One region of the Arthrobacter sp. zg-Y40 genome, then DNA from elsewhere that is predicted to be linked to it. Evidence: riboswitches for the same ligand, from Rfam matches in the RefSeq annotation. Region 1 holds a riboswitch; each other region holds the start of a gene.
What was found. A riboswitch is a leader RNA that binds a small molecule or an ion and turns the genes downstream of it on or off. The one in region 1 is predicted to bind S-adenosylmethionine.
Positions count from the first base shown of each region.

Region 1 (5,772 bases):
TGGGTATCCAGCTCATCGGCCGTCCGGGGGCCGAAGCCGACCTGCTCGCCGTCGCCGCGCAGCTTGGCTACTGACCCCGGTTCCCCATCCAGGCGGGGCCGCTAATCCGTGAACAGGCCGGCGAGCAGCCGGTCGGACTCCCGTTGGCCCGCGAGGTCATAGGCTCCCCCGGTGGCCAGGAGTTCATCGGCACCGGTTGCGGCCACGAGCCCGCCCAGCCTCTCGCGGACCTGGTCCGGGGTGCCGTGGATGGAATTGGCCAGTGATTCCCGGATAAGTTCCTGCCGGCGTTCCGGGCCTTCCGCAGCGCTGCCGCTCCCGGCCAGGGCGGGGAACACACCCTTGGTACGTGAATCGGCCAGGGCCGCGGCCTCGGGGAGGAGCAGTTCAACGGCGGCCCTTTCCGTGCCGGCAACCGCCACGTTCACCGCGGCCAGCACGTAGGGGCGCGGGAACCGGTCCGAGGGGCGGAAGGATGTCCGGTACCGTTCCAGCACCTGCCCGGGGTTGTTTCGGAACAGGCCCGGCCCGCCGAAGACCAGGCCCAGGCCCGCACGCGCAGCAATATCGGCACCCGCTCCGGTGGCCAGCACAAAAACCGGGGTTTGGCCGGAGTCCCGCGGCCGCGCCGTGATCGGTGCCGTGCCGTCGAGGTAGGCCAGCAGTTCCGCCAGGTCCGCTTCGAACCGTTCGGCCTCAGCCTTTCCTGCCTTTAGTGCCCGCCGCACCGCCTGCGTGAAACCCACCGAACGGCCCAGCCCCAGGTCAATGCGGTCCGGGTAGAGGGCGGACAGGGTGGCGGCCTGCTCGGCGACCAGCAGCGGCGGATGGTTGGGCAGCATGATGCCGCCGGAACCGATGCGGATGCTGCTGGTCCGGGCGGCAAGGGCGGCCATCAGCACCGCCGGTGCTGAACCGGCAACACCGGCCACGGCATGGTGTTCGGCCACCCAGAAGCGCCGGTACCCCAGCGCTTCAGCGGCTTCGGCACGCTCGAGGACTGCCTGCAGGGCATGGGCCTCGGAAAAGCCCAGCCGTGAGTTGGCGCGGTCAAGGATCGAGAGGGGGACGCGGGTGGGCATACCGGTGGCAACCCTGCACACTCCCCCGGAATTCCGGCTGCTTGTAGGCAGCGCCCCGGGTTTGCGCAAAATCCGGGCGTAACGGGGGCCCTATTGCACGTAATCTCGCGGAAATCGACCTGCAAACGGGTGACCTTCAGCACATGGTTAAGGGAAACCTGCCCGGTTCGGGGCGGAATACGCCGGTTTTCCCGGCGCTTACCCCCGCGGGGAGTGGGACCATTAATCCGTGAGCCATACCCCCAGTAACCCAGGCGTCCAAGAAGCGCGTAAAACCTTCTTCGGCCATCCCCGGATGTTGGCCAATCTTTTCAGTGTCGAGTTGTGGGAACGCTTCTCGTTCTACGGCATGCAGGGCATCCTGCTGTACTACATGTACTACAGCGTCACCGAGGGCGGCCTTGGCATCGATAAAGCCGTCGCCACCTCACTGGTGGGCGCATACGGCGGTGGTGTGTACCTGTCCACCATCATTGGTGCGTGGCTTGCGGACCGGGTCCTCGGATCCGAACGCGTGCTCTTCTACTCCGCCGCGATTGTTGTGCTCGGCCACATTTCGCTGGCCGTGCTCCCGGGCGCAGTGGGACTGGCCGCCGGCCTGATCCTGATTGCCCTGGGTTCCGGCGGCGTCAAAGCCAACGCCACTTCGCTGGTGGGGACCCTGTACGACGAAAAGGATGAACGGCGCGACGCCGGTTTCTCCCTCTTCTACATGGGCATCAACCTCGGCGCCCTGGTCGGCCCCCTCCTCACCGGCCTGCTCCAGGTGAAGCTCGGCTTCCACTACGGCTTCGGCCTGGCTGCCATTGGCATGGCCATCGGCCTCGTCCAGTACGGCCTGACCCGCAAGTACCTGCCCGAGGCTGCCCACCAGGTGACCAACCCGCTGCCGCGCCGCAAGTACGCCACCATGGGCGGCGTTGCCGCCGGCGTTGTGGTCATCGTTGCCCTGGCCGTGGTCTTCGGCCTGCTCAAGGCGGAGAACCTCGCAGTGGTCATGGCGACCGTGGCCATCCTTGCCTCGATCGCATACTTCGTGATCATCCTGCGCAGCCCGAAGGTGGGCGCCGTCGAACGCCGCCGCGTGTACTCCTTCATGCCGCTGTTCATCGCCAGCGCCGCTTTCTGGGCCCTGTTCCAGCAGCAGTTCACCGTGGTGGCGCTGTACGCGGACACCTCGCTGGACCGGTCCATCTTCGGCTTCACCATGCCGGCGGCCTGGGTGCAGTCCATCAACCCGATCTTCATCATCATCTTCGCGGCCGTCTTCGCCGCGGTCTGGACCAAGCTGGGCGACCGGCAGCCGTCCTCGCCGCTGAAGTTCTCCCTGGGACTTGCCGTAATGGGCCTGGCCTTCCTGGCCTTCATCCCGTTCTCGGGCGGCGGCCCCAACAGCACCCCGCTGCTGGCGATCGTCGGCATCCTGCTGCTGTTCACCTTCGCGGAGCTGTTTATCTCCCCGATCGGCCTGTCCGTGGCAACCAAGCTGGCGCCGGAAATTTTCCGGACCCAGATGGTGGCGCTGTTCTTCCTTTCGGTCTCACTGGGCACCACGCTGGCCGGCTGGCTGGCACAGTTCTACGACCCCGAAACCGAGGTCAGCTACTTCCTGTTCAGCGGCGGAACCGCCATTGTCCTGGGCATCGCCCTGGCAGCGGCGACCCCGGCCATCAAGAAGCTGATGAGCGGCGTGCGCTAACCGGCACAACAGTTTCAGTTCCACCAGGACGGCGGCACCGGGCAACCCCGGGGCCGCCGTTCTTTTTGCCTGCCGTCACATGCTTGGCCTGCGCCCGGCGTCGTGGTTAGGATGGGCACCAGCTTCAGGAGACACGGCCGCCAAGCTCCGACTTGGCCGTGCACCAACCCCATGCTTCGCGGGTGGTTCGGATGACGAAGCGGCCTGCACCGCCTTTTCCAGGCATCCGGTGCAGGCAAGAGCACGTGAATCCCAAGGATTATTTCCATGCGCAAAAGCACCGACCGTATCCTGGCCACCCATGCCGGTTCCCTGCCCCGCACCCCCGAACTCCTCGCGGCCAACGCAGCCCGGGACGCGGACCCCTCCGACACCGGGGGCTATGCCGAACTGCTCAGCGACGCCGTCGCCGACCTGGTGCTGCGCCAGCAGCGGGCCGGCATCGACATCCCCAACGACGGCGAGTACGGGCACGCGATGTCCGCGGAGGTGGACTACGGGGCCTGGTGGTCCTATTCCTTTGCCCGGCTCAGCGGCCTGACCGTGGCGGAGACCGGCATCTGGGAGATGGAGCCCGTCCGTTCCGAGCCGGGAAAACCGGTCCTCACCAGCTTCGGTGACCGCCGCGACCGCGGGCGCTTCCGCGAGGCCTACACCGACCCGTCGTCGGGCATCACCACCGGCGCCCAGAAGGTCTTCCCGAAGGTCACCGGCAAGGTGGAATACACCGGGTACGACGCCGTTGCCGGCGACATCCGAAACCTCAAGTCAGGGCTTGCGGCAGCGGGGCTGGAGGAAGGTTTCCTCGCCTCGCTTTCCCCCGGTTCCTGTTCACGCATCGCCAACGAGTACTACGCCACCGAGGAGGAGTTCATCTACGCCTGCGCGGACGCGATGCGGGAGGAATACAAGGCGATTATCGACGCCGGCCTGATTGTGCAGATCGACGATCCGTCCATTGCGGAGAACTGGGACCAGATCAATCCCGAGCCGTCCGTCGAGGACTACCTGCGCTTCACCGAAATCCGGGTTGAGGCCCTGAATTACGCACTGCGCGGCCTTCCCGAGGAGCAGATCCGCTTCCACCTGTGCTGGGGCTCCTGGCACGGACCGCACACGACGGACATCGAGTTTCGGCACCTGGCGGACACCCTGCTGAAGATCAACGCCGGCGGTTACAGCTTCGAAGCCGGCAACGTACGGCACGAGCACGAATGGCGGGTCTGGGAAGACACCAAGCTGCCGGGCGGCAAGGTGATCATTCCCGGCGTCGTCTCCCATGCCACGAACGTAGTGGAGCATCCGGAGTTGGTGGCGGACCGGATTGAGCGCTTCGCTCGGCTGGTCGGCCGCGAAAACGTGATTGCGTCTACGGACTGCGGGCTGGGCGGCCGCGTGCACCCGCAGATCGCGGCGGCCAAGCTCGAAGCCCTCGGCGAAGGTGCGCGGCTGGCCAGCAGCCGTCTATGGTGACCCGGTGCGGGCAGGCTTGGTGTGCCCTAGAGTGGGATTCGTAAGGCTACTGATGAATTACCTTCAAGGAGCTGATGATGACTGATCCGAAAGCCGACGACCCTAAGAACGAGCCCGCGAATCCGATTGAGAACGCGGTGGAAAACCTGATGTCCACCTCCGCGGAAGTTCCCGACGGCAGCGGCAGCCAGGACCACTCCGACCCGCGCACGGAGGTCCACTCCAACCTTGCGCAGGGCCTGAACTCCGACAACGAGAATTTCAAGGCCAAGCACAACGACAAGTGAGGGCTTCCTAGCTGTCCAGCCCGGCGGCGGCCAGCGCCAGCATTCCGCTGGCCGCCGCCAGCAGGCCCAGGCCGCCCAGGGCGTTAAAGGCGCGGCCGCCGTCTTGGCGCAGGCCCCGGCTAAACAGGACCGCTGCGCTCAGCCAAGCCGCCAGGAACACCAGGACCGGCAGGACACCGGCGGCGAATCCGGCGGCCTGCTCGGCCCAGGCCGGGAGTTCGAACTGCCGGCGCTGGCTCCAAAAAAACCAGAAAACCGGGGCGGCGCATACGTAGATGATGTTCAGGACCGCCATGGCTGCCCGGGTGCCGCGGCGCATTCCGGGCTGAAGCTGCGCCGGTACCGCACTGGCCGCCATGGTGTGCCCCTCTCCGCCGCGCCCTCGCGGCTGTCCGATCGAGCATACGGCCGGACGGGCAGCTTTACACGTAGGCAGGCGTCTGCCGCACCTGCCGTTTCTTTGGCATGCTTAGGGGTATGTCTAATCGTGCAGGAAAACCCGCTGAACCATCCGACCTTGTAGATCTCACCGCGCTGTTGGACGCCTATTACGACGTCGCACCGGATCCTTCGAACGTGGCGCAGCGCGTTGCGTTCGGTACTTCCGGGCACCGGGGATCATCGCTGAACGGCGCCTTCAACGAGCAGCATATTGCCGCCATCACGCAGGCGATCGTTGAGTACCGCCGTTCTGCGGGCATCACCGGACCCCTGTTCATGGGCAAAGATACCCATGCCCTGTCCGAACCGGCGCAGAACACCGCATTGGAGGTCCTGGCGGCCAACGGCGTGAACGTGCTCATTGATGCACGGAACGGCTTCACCCCCACCCCGGCCGTCAGCCACGCCATCCTGAAGTACAACGCCTCACGGACGGACCAGTCCGACGGCATTGTGGTGACGCCCTCGCACAATCCCCCCGCTGACGGCGGCTTCAAGTACAACCCGCCCACGGGCGGGCCGGCCGGTTCGGACATCACCAACTGGATTGCCGACCGCGCCAACGAACTGCTGGAAGCCGGCCTGAACGGAGTGAAGCGCATTCCGCTGGGCGAAGCACGCCTGGCCGATTCCGTGGGCACGTACGACTTCCTGCAGAACTACGTCGAAGACCTCCCCTCGGTGCTGAACCTGGATGCGATCCGCAGCGCCGGCCTGCACATCGGCGCCGATCCGCTGGGCGGTGCTTCTGTGGACTACTGGGGCGCCATTGCGGAGCAGCACCAGCTGA
Region 1 is NZ_JAJFZS010000004.1:273,549-279,320, reverse strand. Features, by position in the region: gene LJ754_RS06275 (amidase) at 1-74, shown strand, start outside; gene LJ754_RS06270 (MsnO8 family LLM class oxidoreductase) at 102-1,082, opposite strand; gene LJ754_RS06265 (peptide MFS transporter) at 1,378-2,781, shown strand; SAM riboswitch class IV at 2,904-3,029, shown strand; gene LJ754_RS06260 (cobalamin-independent methionine synthase II family protein) at 3,049-4,254, shown strand; gene LJ754_RS06255 (hypothetical protein) at 4,332-4,541, shown strand; gene LJ754_RS06250 (hypothetical protein) at 4,549-4,899, opposite strand; gene pgm (phosphoglucomutase (alpha-D-glucose-1,6-bisphosphate-dependent)) at 5,019-5,772, shown strand, end outside.

Region 2 (5,772 bases), on a different contig from region 1:
GGCTGGCGGTAACTCTTTCGCTGGCTTTGACCGGCCTCGCTGGGAACGTGGGCACCTACGGGGCCTGGCTCCGGCACCTAGGACGGTGGCCGTGGCACCCACGGGGCCTGGCTCCGGCACCTAGGACGGTGGCCGTGGGCACCTACGAGGCCTGGCTCCGGCGGCAACGAAATTCCCCGCTCGCAGAGCTCGCGGGGAATATTAAAGCCGCCTCCGCCAGGCCCCTTCGTTGTGTCCGGTACCTACTGCGCTCGATACGGCTTCCCTTTGGTACGCGGCCGGGGCTTTCGGCGCGCGCAGTTACACTTTGGAGGCTGCCGGACATTAACAGGGCATGAGTGTAGAAACTTTCCGGAAGGAACAACGGGACGTGGACAGGGAGAAGCGTTTCCTGGCCGCCCATGCCGCCGGACATGACCGCATCTACCGCTACTTCCGGCGCCGAACCGAAAACGCCGCCATCGCCGAGGACCTGTGCGCCGAGGTCTTTCGGATCGCCTGGGAAAAGACCGGGCAGGAGGAAAGCCTTTCGGTCATGGTGCTGTTCGGGATCGCGAAAAACGTCCTCCGCAACCACGACCGGTCCGCCTCCCGGTCCGCGAGCCTCCTCGGAGCCCTCCAGCTTGAACGCGACCACGAGCGGAACGACGACGACTCCCGCATCCATGAGGCGCTCGCCCGGCTCGGGCCCGATGAGCGGGAGGTCCTCCTCCTGACGTACTGGGACGGTTTCAGTTCCAGCGAGGTCTCGGACCTGCTCAACACCAGCGCCACCGCCGTCAGGATGCGTTTGCACCGGGCACGCAAGGCGCTCGGCCGCCTGCTGGACACGGAATCACTTTCAGAAGGAGCGAAACGATGAGCCATACCAATATGCCCGGCGGCATTGACCGCGCACTTGCATCCGCTGACCCCGCACGTTCCGTTCACGAAACGGAGCTGGCCGGCAGCCGAGCCAGGTCGCTGGCCGTGATGGACGCTCCGCAGGCGGCGCAAAGCACCTCGCCCTCCCGCCTGCACGCCGTTCCTCCGCTGAACGCCCGCCGCGCCGGAGGCCCGAGGACCACGGCGCCCCGCGCCCGACGCCGTCTCTTGCTTGCATCCGCCGCTGCGGCTCTGCTGGTGGGAGGCATAGTGGTGGCCGACGTCGTCCGGCCCGGCAGTCCCGGTGCCACCGCTGAGGCAGCAGAAGTCCTGAACGCCGCGGCTGACGCCACTATCCGCACCTCTGATCCCTTGGTGGGGCCCGGCCAGTACCTGAAGATCGACACAACCGAGCTGACCTGGGGCGGCAAGCAGATGGCCGACGGCAGCGACCTTTCCTGGCAGGAAACCGTCAGCGATCAGCTCTACATACCGGCAGACAGGAACGGTGAATGGGTCTGGGACCGCGGAGAGCGGATTCCCCTCGAGTCCTCGTCCGACGCCGCCAAGAAGGCGGCCGCCGAGATCGCCCAGCTGCCGCCGAAGGGTGGGGTGCCGAACCCGACGGTCGGAATCCAGCGCGGCCCGGGCGGAGCTTTCTACGGGCAGGCGCCGATGGTCATCATCGGCACCTCCCTCGACGAAGCCGGAAGCCTGCCCCGGGATCCCCGGGAACTGCTGGACCTCATTTACGAGCGCACCGAGGGAGCCGGCAAAACGCCGGAAACCGAGGCCTTTGTAACCATCGCTGACGGTTTGCGCACCGGGGCCGTCCCCGCCGACCTGCGCGCAACCATGTATCGGGCCGCTGCACTGATCCCCGGCGTGGTCATAAGCGACAAGCAGGCAACCGTTGACGGCAGGACGGGCGTCGCCATTGGGATCCCCTACCCAGAAGGAACATCACGGACCGACATCATCATCGATCCTGACTCGGGACTGGTCATCGGCGAACAGGACGTACTGCTGCAGGACTTCCCCAACGCTCCGGCCGGCACCGTTTCGGCATGGACTTCGGTGAGAACCTCCGTGGTGGACTCGGCCCCGTAGGTTCTAACCGCAGCCTTCGGGGGGTGCTGGGATCCCGGGGCTCGGAGCGTCGTTGCGGCACAGGGCACCGGGCACCGGACGGGCCGGGTTAGGCGCGGTGCGGCACCAGGGCACCGGACGGGCCGGGTTAGGCGGCTTTAATAACTTTCGCGAGCTCTGCGAGCGGAAGTTTTCGTTGCCGCCGTTCCGGCCCGCCCGGCGCCCGACCCGCGCGGCGCCCGCCCCGGGACCCGGCCCGCCCGGCGCCCGACCCGCGCGGCGCCCGCCCCGGGACCCAGCCCGCCCGGGACCCGGAAACCCGCACCCCTGTCGAAATGTCGGCGCCCTCCGCTACAGTAGTTTTCAGCTTCACGAGATGTGGCCTTCGCCCGGTTCGCCGGGCATAAAAGCTCCGACTGGCCCCACACCAACCCCACTGTTCGGCGGGTGGTTCGGATGACGAAGCGGCCTGCTTCATCCGCTGCAGGCAAGGACAACCTGAAAAGGAACCCACTGTGAGCATTTCCAGTGTCAGCAACTCCGGCTTCAACAACCCCGACTTCAACAGTTCCTCCCCGAGCAACTGCACCGGTTTCGCTCCGGGCCACAACATCCATTGGATCCACGGCCGCCGACTTCAGGGCTGGGAGCACTGGGCCGACGTCGCCGTCACCGCGGATCCGCAGCTGGACCTCATCTACCTGGTTATCGACGGGCAGCAGCAGTTGATGTGGTTCCACAATGTCGGTGCGGTCGCAACCGCGTTGGAAGCCGCCGTCGACACGCCCCAGTGGTGCCAGCGGTATTCCACGCTGATGGTGCCCGGCGGGTTTGGCTCCGAAGCCCGGAGCTCTTTTTTCTACTTGGCCCGGCCGGAGCGGGTGCTGCCATGCAACGGCTCTCCGGTCCGGGCACCCGAAAGTGAGCGGCTCGAGAAGCCCGGCTCCTAGCTTGCGGACGGTAGCTGGCCGCAATTCAGTGCCGACGGTGGCGCTGCGCTCCTAGGCTCTGGGCCATGACGAACATACAGATCTGCGTAGACTGCACCGATGCCCACGCTCAGGCCGATTGGTGGGCGGAAACCTTGGGCTGGACGTTGGAGCCCACGGACCAGGGCTTCATCTCGTCCTTGCTGGACCAGGGCTTCGCAAAACCCGAGGACGTGATTGAGCACAACGGTGTCCGGGTCTGGCGTGACGGCGCAGCTATCTGCCCTGCCGATCAGGTGGGACAGGAGGACCGGCTGCGCATCCTGTTCCAGCCCGTCCCCGAGCCCAAGACCGTCAAGGATCGAATCCACCTGGATGTGCGGCTGGAGGGCAGGGACAAGGACGAAGCCCGGGCCGCATTGGAAGGTCGAGGTGCATCCTTCCTGTACGAGGCCAGTCAGGGCCCGCACTCCTGGTACACGATGGCCGATCCCGAGGGCAACGAGTTCTGCATCAGCTGACGCGCACCTGCTCTTCCAGCTTCTGTACAGCTGATGCGGCTTGGAAGGGCCAATACCCGCATCAGCTGTACAGAGGGCGTCCGCGGAACCTCCAAAACAGCCGTGAGACCCTACTGCTGCAGCAGCTCCGGCGGCACGGCATAGATGATCACCACGCTAAGCAGGTTCTTCGCGGCATGCACCCCGTAGGACAGCATGAAGTTGTTCCCGGCCCACACGTACATGCCCACCAGCACGGCGCCGGTGGCCAGATAGGGCATCAGCACCGGCAGGGACAGCGACTCCTTGCCCACAATGTGGATGGAGGCGAACAACAGGACCGACAGGATGCAGCAAGCCCAGATGTTCCAGTAGCGGCTGAGCTTGCCGATCAGCAGGTGGCGGAAAATGTACTCCTCCACGAAGGGCGCCAGCACCACCACCAGGGGCACCACAAGCCAGGGCGACATCTGCGTAACCAGGCCCTGCACGGCCTCCTGGTTCACGGCGGTCTCCGCCTCACCGGTGATGATCAGGCCCACCATGGAAGCGATGATGGTGAGGATCACGCCGATCGGAATCAGCGCCGCTGAAAGGACCGGCCGGGTAGCGAGGATCCTTGCTTCCCGTGCCGCATAGGCACGGGCTGCGATGAGGGCCAGGACGCCGCCCACCGCGTAGAAGGCCAGGTTGAGCACATACGCGGCCACCAGCGGATCCGGGATCAGCGTGGACAGCCCCGGAATGTCAATCGGCACAAAGCTGAGCAACAGCAGGAACAGGACGTAGTAGCCCGCCGCCACGGCATCACTGCGGGTGAAGCGGTACGGCAGCCAGGGGATTTGCGCCGGCGGGCGGCCGGACGGGGCCCGGTATTCGTTAGCTGTCATCAGTTAAGGATAGGAGCCCGAAGCGGCCCCGGGCAGCCTGCTCCCCCTAGTTCAGCTCCGCGATCACCGGGGGCATGGCCTCCAGCAGCTCGCGCGCCAGGAAACTGAGCGGGCCGCGCGAGGCCGAGAGCCGGTCCCCCGACACGGCGTGCAGGTAGGTGCCCCAGCATGCAGCCTGCTCCGGCGTGGCACCGCGGGCCAGGAAACCGCCCACCGCACCAGCCAGGACATCACCCGAACCGGACGTACCCAGGCCTGGATTCCCGGCGGGCACTTCCCAGCTGGAGCCATCCGGTGCCGTGATGAGGTTCTGTGCGGTGACCACGGCCGAATACTTGCGGGCCACCTCGGCCGAGGCTTCGGCCAGGTCAAGGGACTCCTCGTCCGCGCCTTCATCCCCCAGCAGGTGCAGGATCTCGGTGCGGTTAGGGGTCAGGACCAGCCGTCCGGCGAGTGCCTCCGCGAGCTTCGGCTGGCCGGGCAGCACACCCAGCGCGTAGGCATCCAGCACCACCTGGGTCTTCTCCCCCAACAGCGGCACCACGGATTGCAGCAGGGCCGCAGTCTGTTCGGCGTCGGCCATTCCCGGGCCAATCACCACCGCAGCTGCGGATTCCAGGTCCGCAGCGAGAAGCCCGCCTGCGGCACCGCCGTCTATGCCGCCGTCGGCTTCCGCGAGTCCCACCACGCCGGATTCGGGAATGGCAACGGCCACGGCCACGGCCACGGAGTCCGCCACGCCCATGGTGAGCCGGCCGGCGCCCACGCGCAGGCCCGCAAGGCCGGTCAGCATCACGGCTCCGGGGGTGCGGCGTTCGCCGCCGACTACCACTACGGTGCCGCGCTCCTCCTTCCCGGCAGTGTCGGTGGAGAGCTGCCAGTCGCGCAGCAGTGCGGGGGTAACGAGTTTAGCGGGGGTGGACGTCATGCTCATCTCCAGAGTGTTCGGTGACGGGTGCTCCGCTGTCCTGCAGGTGGAGCACGCTGTTGAAGGTGTGCACTTTCCACGGTCCGGTTCCGGACGGCCGCACCAGGCGGGTGACCGAGCCGTTGCGGACGCTGTTGGCCGCGGCGAGATCCAGCAGTTCCTGTTCGCTCAGCCGTTCGCAGATGTAGCGGATCAGCATAATTACTGCGTCATGGCAGACCACTGCCACCCGGTTGCCGTCTTCCTCGTCATCGAGGTCGCGGAAGACGGAGCGCAACCGCAGGGCGACGTCGGCCCAGGACTCCCCGCCCGGCGGCCGGTACACGAATTTCCCCAGCCAGGCCCGGCGCTCGGCTTCCTCCGGGTAGCGGGCGGCGACGCCGGCGCTGGTCAGCAGGTCCAACACGCCCAGTTCACGGTCGCGGAGGCGTTCATCGAGGCGCATCGGCCCGGCGCGTCCAGGCAGTCCGGCCAGTTCTGCGGTCTGCTGTGCGCGCAGGTACGGCGAGCACCACACCGAATCCGGCAAGTCCCCGGCAGGCAGCTCGGCGAACCAGCGGCCCAGCGCCGCG
Region 2 is NZ_JAJFZS010000001.1:605,890-611,661, forward strand. Features, by position in the region: gene LJ754_RS02860 (LLM class flavin-dependent oxidoreductase) at 1-12, shown strand, start outside; gene LJ754_RS02865 (RNA polymerase sigma factor) at 335-862, shown strand; gene LJ754_RS02870 (CU044_5270 family protein) at 859-1,974, shown strand; SAM riboswitch class IV at 2,321-2,453, shown strand; gene LJ754_RS02875 (hypothetical protein) at 2,469-2,903, shown strand; gene LJ754_RS02880 (VOC family protein) at 2,969-3,403, shown strand; gene LJ754_RS02885 (CPBP family intramembrane glutamic endopeptidase) at 3,514-4,272, opposite strand; gene LJ754_RS02890 (NAD(P)H-hydrate dehydratase) at 4,319-5,206, opposite strand; gene LJ754_RS02895 (histidine phosphatase family protein) at 5,181-5,772, opposite strand, start outside.
Region 2: another riboswitch for S-adenosylmethionine. It lies ahead of LJ754_RS02875 (hypothetical protein); the one in region 1 lies ahead of LJ754_RS06260 (cobalamin-independent methionine synthase II family protein).

Region 3 (5,772 bases), on a different contig from region 1:
TCGGCACCGGTCCCCCGCAGTGCCTCGCGCAGGGATCCTCGTCCGCGCGCGACGTCGTGCCCCGCGAGCGCTTCAGTGAGCACCAGATAGGTGTTGGCGTCAAAGCGGTCCACGAGTTTTTCCGCCTGGTGGTCCAGGTAGCTTTCCACCGCGTAGCGGCCCCTCTGTGCCGGGAGCGCGGAACCGAACGGGTCCTCGGTTCCCTGCGGACTGCGCCCGAACCGGTACTCCAGCTCCGGCTCGGACCGGTAGGTGATGTGCGCAATCCGCCGTGCCAGCCCGAGCCCGGCCAGCGGCGGGGCACCGTTGTAGTAGTCCCCGCCGTTGAACGCCGGGTCCAGCCGGATCGCGGCCAGCTGCGCCTGGGCAAAAGCGATCTGCTCCGCGGTGCTGGCCGCCGTCGCCGCAATGACGGCACAGCGTTTCACCCGCCCGGGTTCGGTAACCGCCCATTCCAAGGCCCGTGCTCCCCCGAGCGAACCGCCCAGCACGGTGTGCCAGGCCCGGATTCCGAGCAGGTCGGCCAGCCGTGCCTCGGCGCGCACCGAGTCGCGGACGGTAACAAACGGGAACCGGGATCCCCAGGGCAGTCCCTGCGGATCCGGGGACGAGGGACCGGTGGAACCGTAGCAACCGCCCAGCATGTTCGCGGCCACCACATAGAACCGGTTGGTGTCCACGGTTTTGCCCGGCCCCACCAGGTCATCCCACCAGCCCGGTTCATCCGTATCGCCGCGGGCCACATGGGTGCTGCCGGTCAGCGCATGGGCAATAAACACTGCGTTGCCGGCATCGGCGTCGAGCCGTCCCCACGTTTCGTAACCGAGGACGACGTCGGGCAGGTAACCGCCCGTTTCCAGGTCGAGTCCGCCAATGGAGGCGAACTGCAGCACCCCGTCCCGGTCGGTGACGGGGTGCTGCAGAGCGGGGTGCCGGATCGCCACGGAAGGCTCAGGCTCCCTTGGCGGCCCGGAAGCCGGCATCGAGGTCCGCCAGGATGTCATCGATGTGTTCAATGCCCACGGACAGCCGCACCAGCCCCGGGCTGACCCCTGCCGCCAGCTGCGCCTCTGCACCGAGCTGGCTGTGTGTGGTCGACGCCGGGTGAATGACCAGCGAGCGCACGTCCCCCACGTTGGCCACGTGGGAATGCAGTTCCAGTCCGTCGACAAACCGCTTCCCGGCGTCCACCCCGCCGTCGATCTCGAAGGACACAATCGCGCCGGTGCCGCGCGGACCGTACTTGCGTCCGCGCTCAAACCAGGGACTGGATTCCAGACCCGCGTACGCCACCGAGACGACGTCGTCGTGCCCCTCGAGCCAGTTGGCAACGGCGACGGCGTTGGCTACGTGCCGCTCCACCCGCAGGCTCAGGGTTTCCAGTCCCTGCGCAACGAGGAACGCGTTGAACGGGGACACCGCCGAACCGAGGTCGCGCAGCAGCTGCACCCGGGCCTTGAGGATATAGGCCAGGTTGGCGCCCAGCGCACCGTTCACGCCCAGGTCCCGGGCATAGACCAGGCCGTTGTAGCTCTCATCGGGGGTGTTGAAGCCGGGGAACTTCTCCGGGTCGGCGGCGAAGTCGAAGTTGCCCGAATCCACGATCACTCCGGCAATGGAAGTCCCGTGCCCGCCCAGATACTTGGTGGCCGAATGCACCACAATGTCCGCACCCCACTCAATCGGCCGGATCAGGTACGGCGTGGAGAGGGTGTTGTCCACAATCAGGGGAACGCCGGCGTCGTGCGCGACGGCGCTGATGCCCTCCAGGTCCAGCACGTCCTGCCGCGGGTTGGAGACCACCTCGCCGAAGAACGCCTTGGTGTTGGGCTGCACCGCTGCCCGCCACTGCTGAAGGTCATCCGGGTCCTGCACAAACGTGGTGTCGATCCCGAACTTCTTCAACGTGTGCCGAAGCAGGTTGTAGGTGCCGCCGTACAGGCTGGGACTGGCCACGATGTGGTCACCGGCATGGGCTACGTTGAGCAGCGCAAAGGTTTCCGCTGCCTGCCCCGAGGCCAGCAGCAGCGCGCCGACGCCGCCCTCCAGGGAAGCGATCCGGTTTTCCACCGCTTCCTGGGTCGGGTTGCCGATCCGGGTATAGATGGGTTCCAGTTCGGCCAGCGCGAACCGGTTCGCGGCGGCCTCAGCGCTGGGAAACACAAAGGACGACGTCTGATAGATCGGCAAGGCACGCGCGCCGGTGACGGCGTCGGGCTCCTGGCCTACGTGGATCTGGCGGGTTTCAAAAGACCAATCTGCACTCATGATGCTCCCTCATACCAGGGGCCGCACAACGCCGTCGTTCCGGTTTTGGGTACACGAACGTGCACACCGGAATTCCGGTAGGGCTGCGGGGCCCGCGCTTGCCGGACGCCCTCTTGGCGTACAGCCAGGTCTTCACCCGGGGCACCCCACCGCGGTTGGAGGGTTGCCGGCCAGCAAGCCGGGGCTATCTGCTGGCACTCATGACCTGCACCTATGAAAACCGATAGCCGGGCCCAGCGCAACCTTCATGACTTTGCGTGAAACCCGGTGGCGCCCCGATCCGCAGTTTCGCTTCCGCCGGCACTGAAATTGGCGGTAAGGAGGTCCTAAGTCGAGACGGTGGTCACAACGTGCCACAATGAGCCGCATGCGCTTGGATCATGTTTCTTACGCCTGTGAATCTGACGGTCTTTTGGCCACCACCGAGAGGATTGCTGCTGCCCTCGGCGCCGACTTCGTTAAGGGTGGCGTCCACCCCCGATTCGGTACCCGCAATATGATCCTCCCCCTGGCCAACAACCAGTACGTCGAGGTTGTGGAGGTGCTCAACCACCCGGCATCGGACAAGGCCCCCTTCGGCCAGGCCGTGCGCCAGCGCTCCGAATCCGGCGGCGGCTGGATGGGCTGGTGTGTTGCGGTGGATGACCTCTCGCCCTTCGAAGAGCGGCTGGGCCGTTCCTCCGTGCCGGGCAACCGGAAGTTTCCGGACGGCCAGGAGCTGACCTGGCAGCAGATCGGCATCAACGGCCTGATTGCCGATCCGCAGGTGCCCTACCTGCTGCGCTGGGATGACGGGACCGAGGCACTGCACCCGTCCAACGCCATTCCCGGCATGCCCGGCTCCGTGAAGCTGAGCTCGCTGACCATTGCCGGTTCCGCCGCCCGGGTCAGCGACTGGCTGGGCACCCGTGTCGAGGAGCCGCTGGACGGCGTCGGCGTCACCTGGATTGCTCCGGCCGGCACACCGGGCGTTATGTCGGTAACCTTCGACACCAGCAAGGGTCCCGTCGAGATCTAGGGTCGGGTTTTCCTGCCGGGTTGGATTTCTGCTGCCGGTTGGAAGCGGCAGCAGCAACCCAAACCGGTCGATTCCTCTAACCTGCCAAACTTTCCACAGTGCGCAACGGCACGCTCGCCGGAAAACCGTGCACGCCGTATGCCTGTTTCCATGGATCAGGAACTTCTCTTTGCGGCCGACACCGCGAACACCCTGGCTAAACCACTGGCGCTGCGCTGCGCCGCAGGCGAATTGGTGCGGATACGGCGGGGCGTCTACGTCGGTGCTGCTGCCTGGGCCCACATGCCCCGCTGGGAACGGGACCGCTTGCGGATTGTTGCGGCACTGGAGAGCGGATCAGGGTCAAGGGTGCTGCTCCAGGAATCAGCGGCAGCAATGTGGGGGATTCCCGTCATCGGTTCCCCACCGGAAGTGCTGTTGCTTGCATCCGACAGCTCCCACGGCCGGCGCCGCGGCGACCTGCGATGGACCAGACGGAAGCTCTTGGAACCACTGGCGTGCCGGGACGGTGTGCAGCTCACGTCCCGCGCCCAGACGGTCATCGATATGGCTGCCTATCTTCCTTTTGAGCAGGCCGTCCCGGCCATGGACCATGTGCTGCGGCCCGACCCGACCCGAGAGTTTCCGTCGCTCAGCAAGGACTACCTGCACGCCGTTGCGTCACAGCTTCCGGACCGGGCGAAGCACTCTCGAGCGGTGAGGGTCATAGATTTCGCCGATGCGCGGTCTGAATCCCCCGGCGAGTCTTTCTCTCGTGCAATTCTTCACAAGCACGGTTTTCCGGCTCCCGAGTTGCAGCACGAGTTCCGTTCCGCCGGTGGGCGCTTCCTTGGCCGTACCGATTTCTATTGGCCGGAGCAAAAGCTCGTGGGCGAATTTGACGGTGCTGTGAAATACGGGCGAGGCACTATGGCGTTTCCGAGTGGAAAGAGCATGCCGCCTTCCTGGGAGACGCTGACACGCGAGAAACAGCGTGAAGACGCAATCCGGGCGACAGGCGTGCGGTTCATTCGCTGGTCCTGGAACGACGTCACAGGATCCCCTCAGGATCCGGAGGGGTTGGTCCAATGCCTGGTTCGTGCAGGTCTGCCACGGAAACGGGGCGGCAAATCTGCTGCCGGTTAGCGATTCTGCCCGCGCTGCACATACCTGCTGCCAGCTGTATACGGCAGCAGAAACGTCAACCGGTTGAATTTTCCCAAACCGGAGCGTTTCCGGCGCAGGAGGGAGATACCGCACCGGTAAGTTGGTCCGAATGGAAAGAATCACGGCACCGGATGGTGTGCAGATATGCGTGCAACTCGAAGGCGCCGGTGACCAGCCGCCTGTTCTGGTGCTTCCGGGCGGACCGTGCCGCGACCCGGCCTACCTGGGTGACCTGACGGGACTGGCCGCCGTGCGTCCGCTTGCCGTTCTCCATCCGCGGGGAACCCCCGCCACCGGTGGACTGTCCCGCGGTTGGTGGAATGACGCGGCGGACGCCATCGCGGTTGCCGATGCGCTGGGCCTGCCCGGCTTCGATATCCTCGCCCACTCTGCAGGGACGCGCCTGGCCCTGGCGGCCGCTGCGCAGTTCCCCGGACGCGTCCGCTCAATGGCCCTGGTCACGCCGGCCGCAGCCTGGCTAACCGGCGCGGTGCACGACGGCCCTGATCTTGCCGCCCGCCGGTCCGAGCCGCTGGTCGACGCAGCCCTCACCTCGATGTCCGGGGTGCAGCCCGGCACGGAGGATGAGTTCCAGCATGCCCTGAAGGTGGAGGCCCCCGCCGGATATGCCCGCTGGGCAGCACCTGAGCGGCAGCACTCCGGCGTCGGGGCGATGACCCTCGCCGCAGCATCGGCCTGGTTCAACCAGATCCCCGGCGACGCCGCCGCCCGGATCCTTGCCTCGCCGCAGCCGCCCACCTTGGTGGTGGGCGGCCAAGAGGACATCCTCTCCAGCGTCGGCCCCGTCCGCGCGTATGCCAATGCCCTCGGCGCCGAGCTCGCGTTCCTGCCCGACTGCGGACACTACCCCTGGATCGAGCAGCCCGAAGCCTTCGTCCGAATCATGGAGGGCTGGCTGCGGATTCCCGCTGCCGGTTAGGGATTCTCCTGCCGGTTTGGGAAATCCCTCCGCTGCGCCGTGGCAGGGATTTCCCAAACCGGTCGATTTCTCTAACTAGGAACCGGCGGCGCGGATCAGCCGGGCGTTGAGCTCCCGCACCGTGCCGGCATCGATCTTCAGCACGGCCCGGTCATAGGTGAGCAGGCCGTTGTCCTCGTCCTCGACGTCGGTCAGCTGGGTGTAGACCGTGGCCGCCAGGCCGCGGGCCACCGCGGGTTCGATCTGCCGCAGCATCAGCAGCCGGTACGCCCGTTTCAGAGCCGCGCGGCTCCGGAAGCTGCGGTAACCGTGCTCCTTGGCGTTGAACGTGTGGCCCGGGATGCGCAGGCTGTAGCCGCCGTATTCGGACAGTACGACGGCGCGGCCGCCCCGCAGCCAG
Region 3 is NZ_JAJFZS010000015.1:160,177-165,948, forward strand. Features, by position in the region: gene metX (homoserine O-acetyltransferase MetX) at 1-944, opposite strand, end outside; gene LJ754_RS16060 (bifunctional o-acetylhomoserine/o-acetylserine sulfhydrylase) at 952-2,268, opposite strand; SAM riboswitch class IV at 2,358-2,474, opposite strand; gene LJ754_RS16065 (VOC family protein) at 2,636-3,286, shown strand; gene LJ754_RS16070 (endonuclease domain-containing protein) at 3,437-4,411, shown strand; gene LJ754_RS16075 (alpha/beta fold hydrolase) at 4,542-5,372, shown strand; gene LJ754_RS16080 (glycoside hydrolase family 2 protein) at 5,448-5,772, opposite strand, start outside.
Region 3: another riboswitch for S-adenosylmethionine. It lies ahead of LJ754_RS16060 (bifunctional o-acetylhomoserine/o-acetylserine sulfhydrylase); the one in region 1 lies ahead of LJ754_RS06260 (cobalamin-independent methionine synthase II family protein).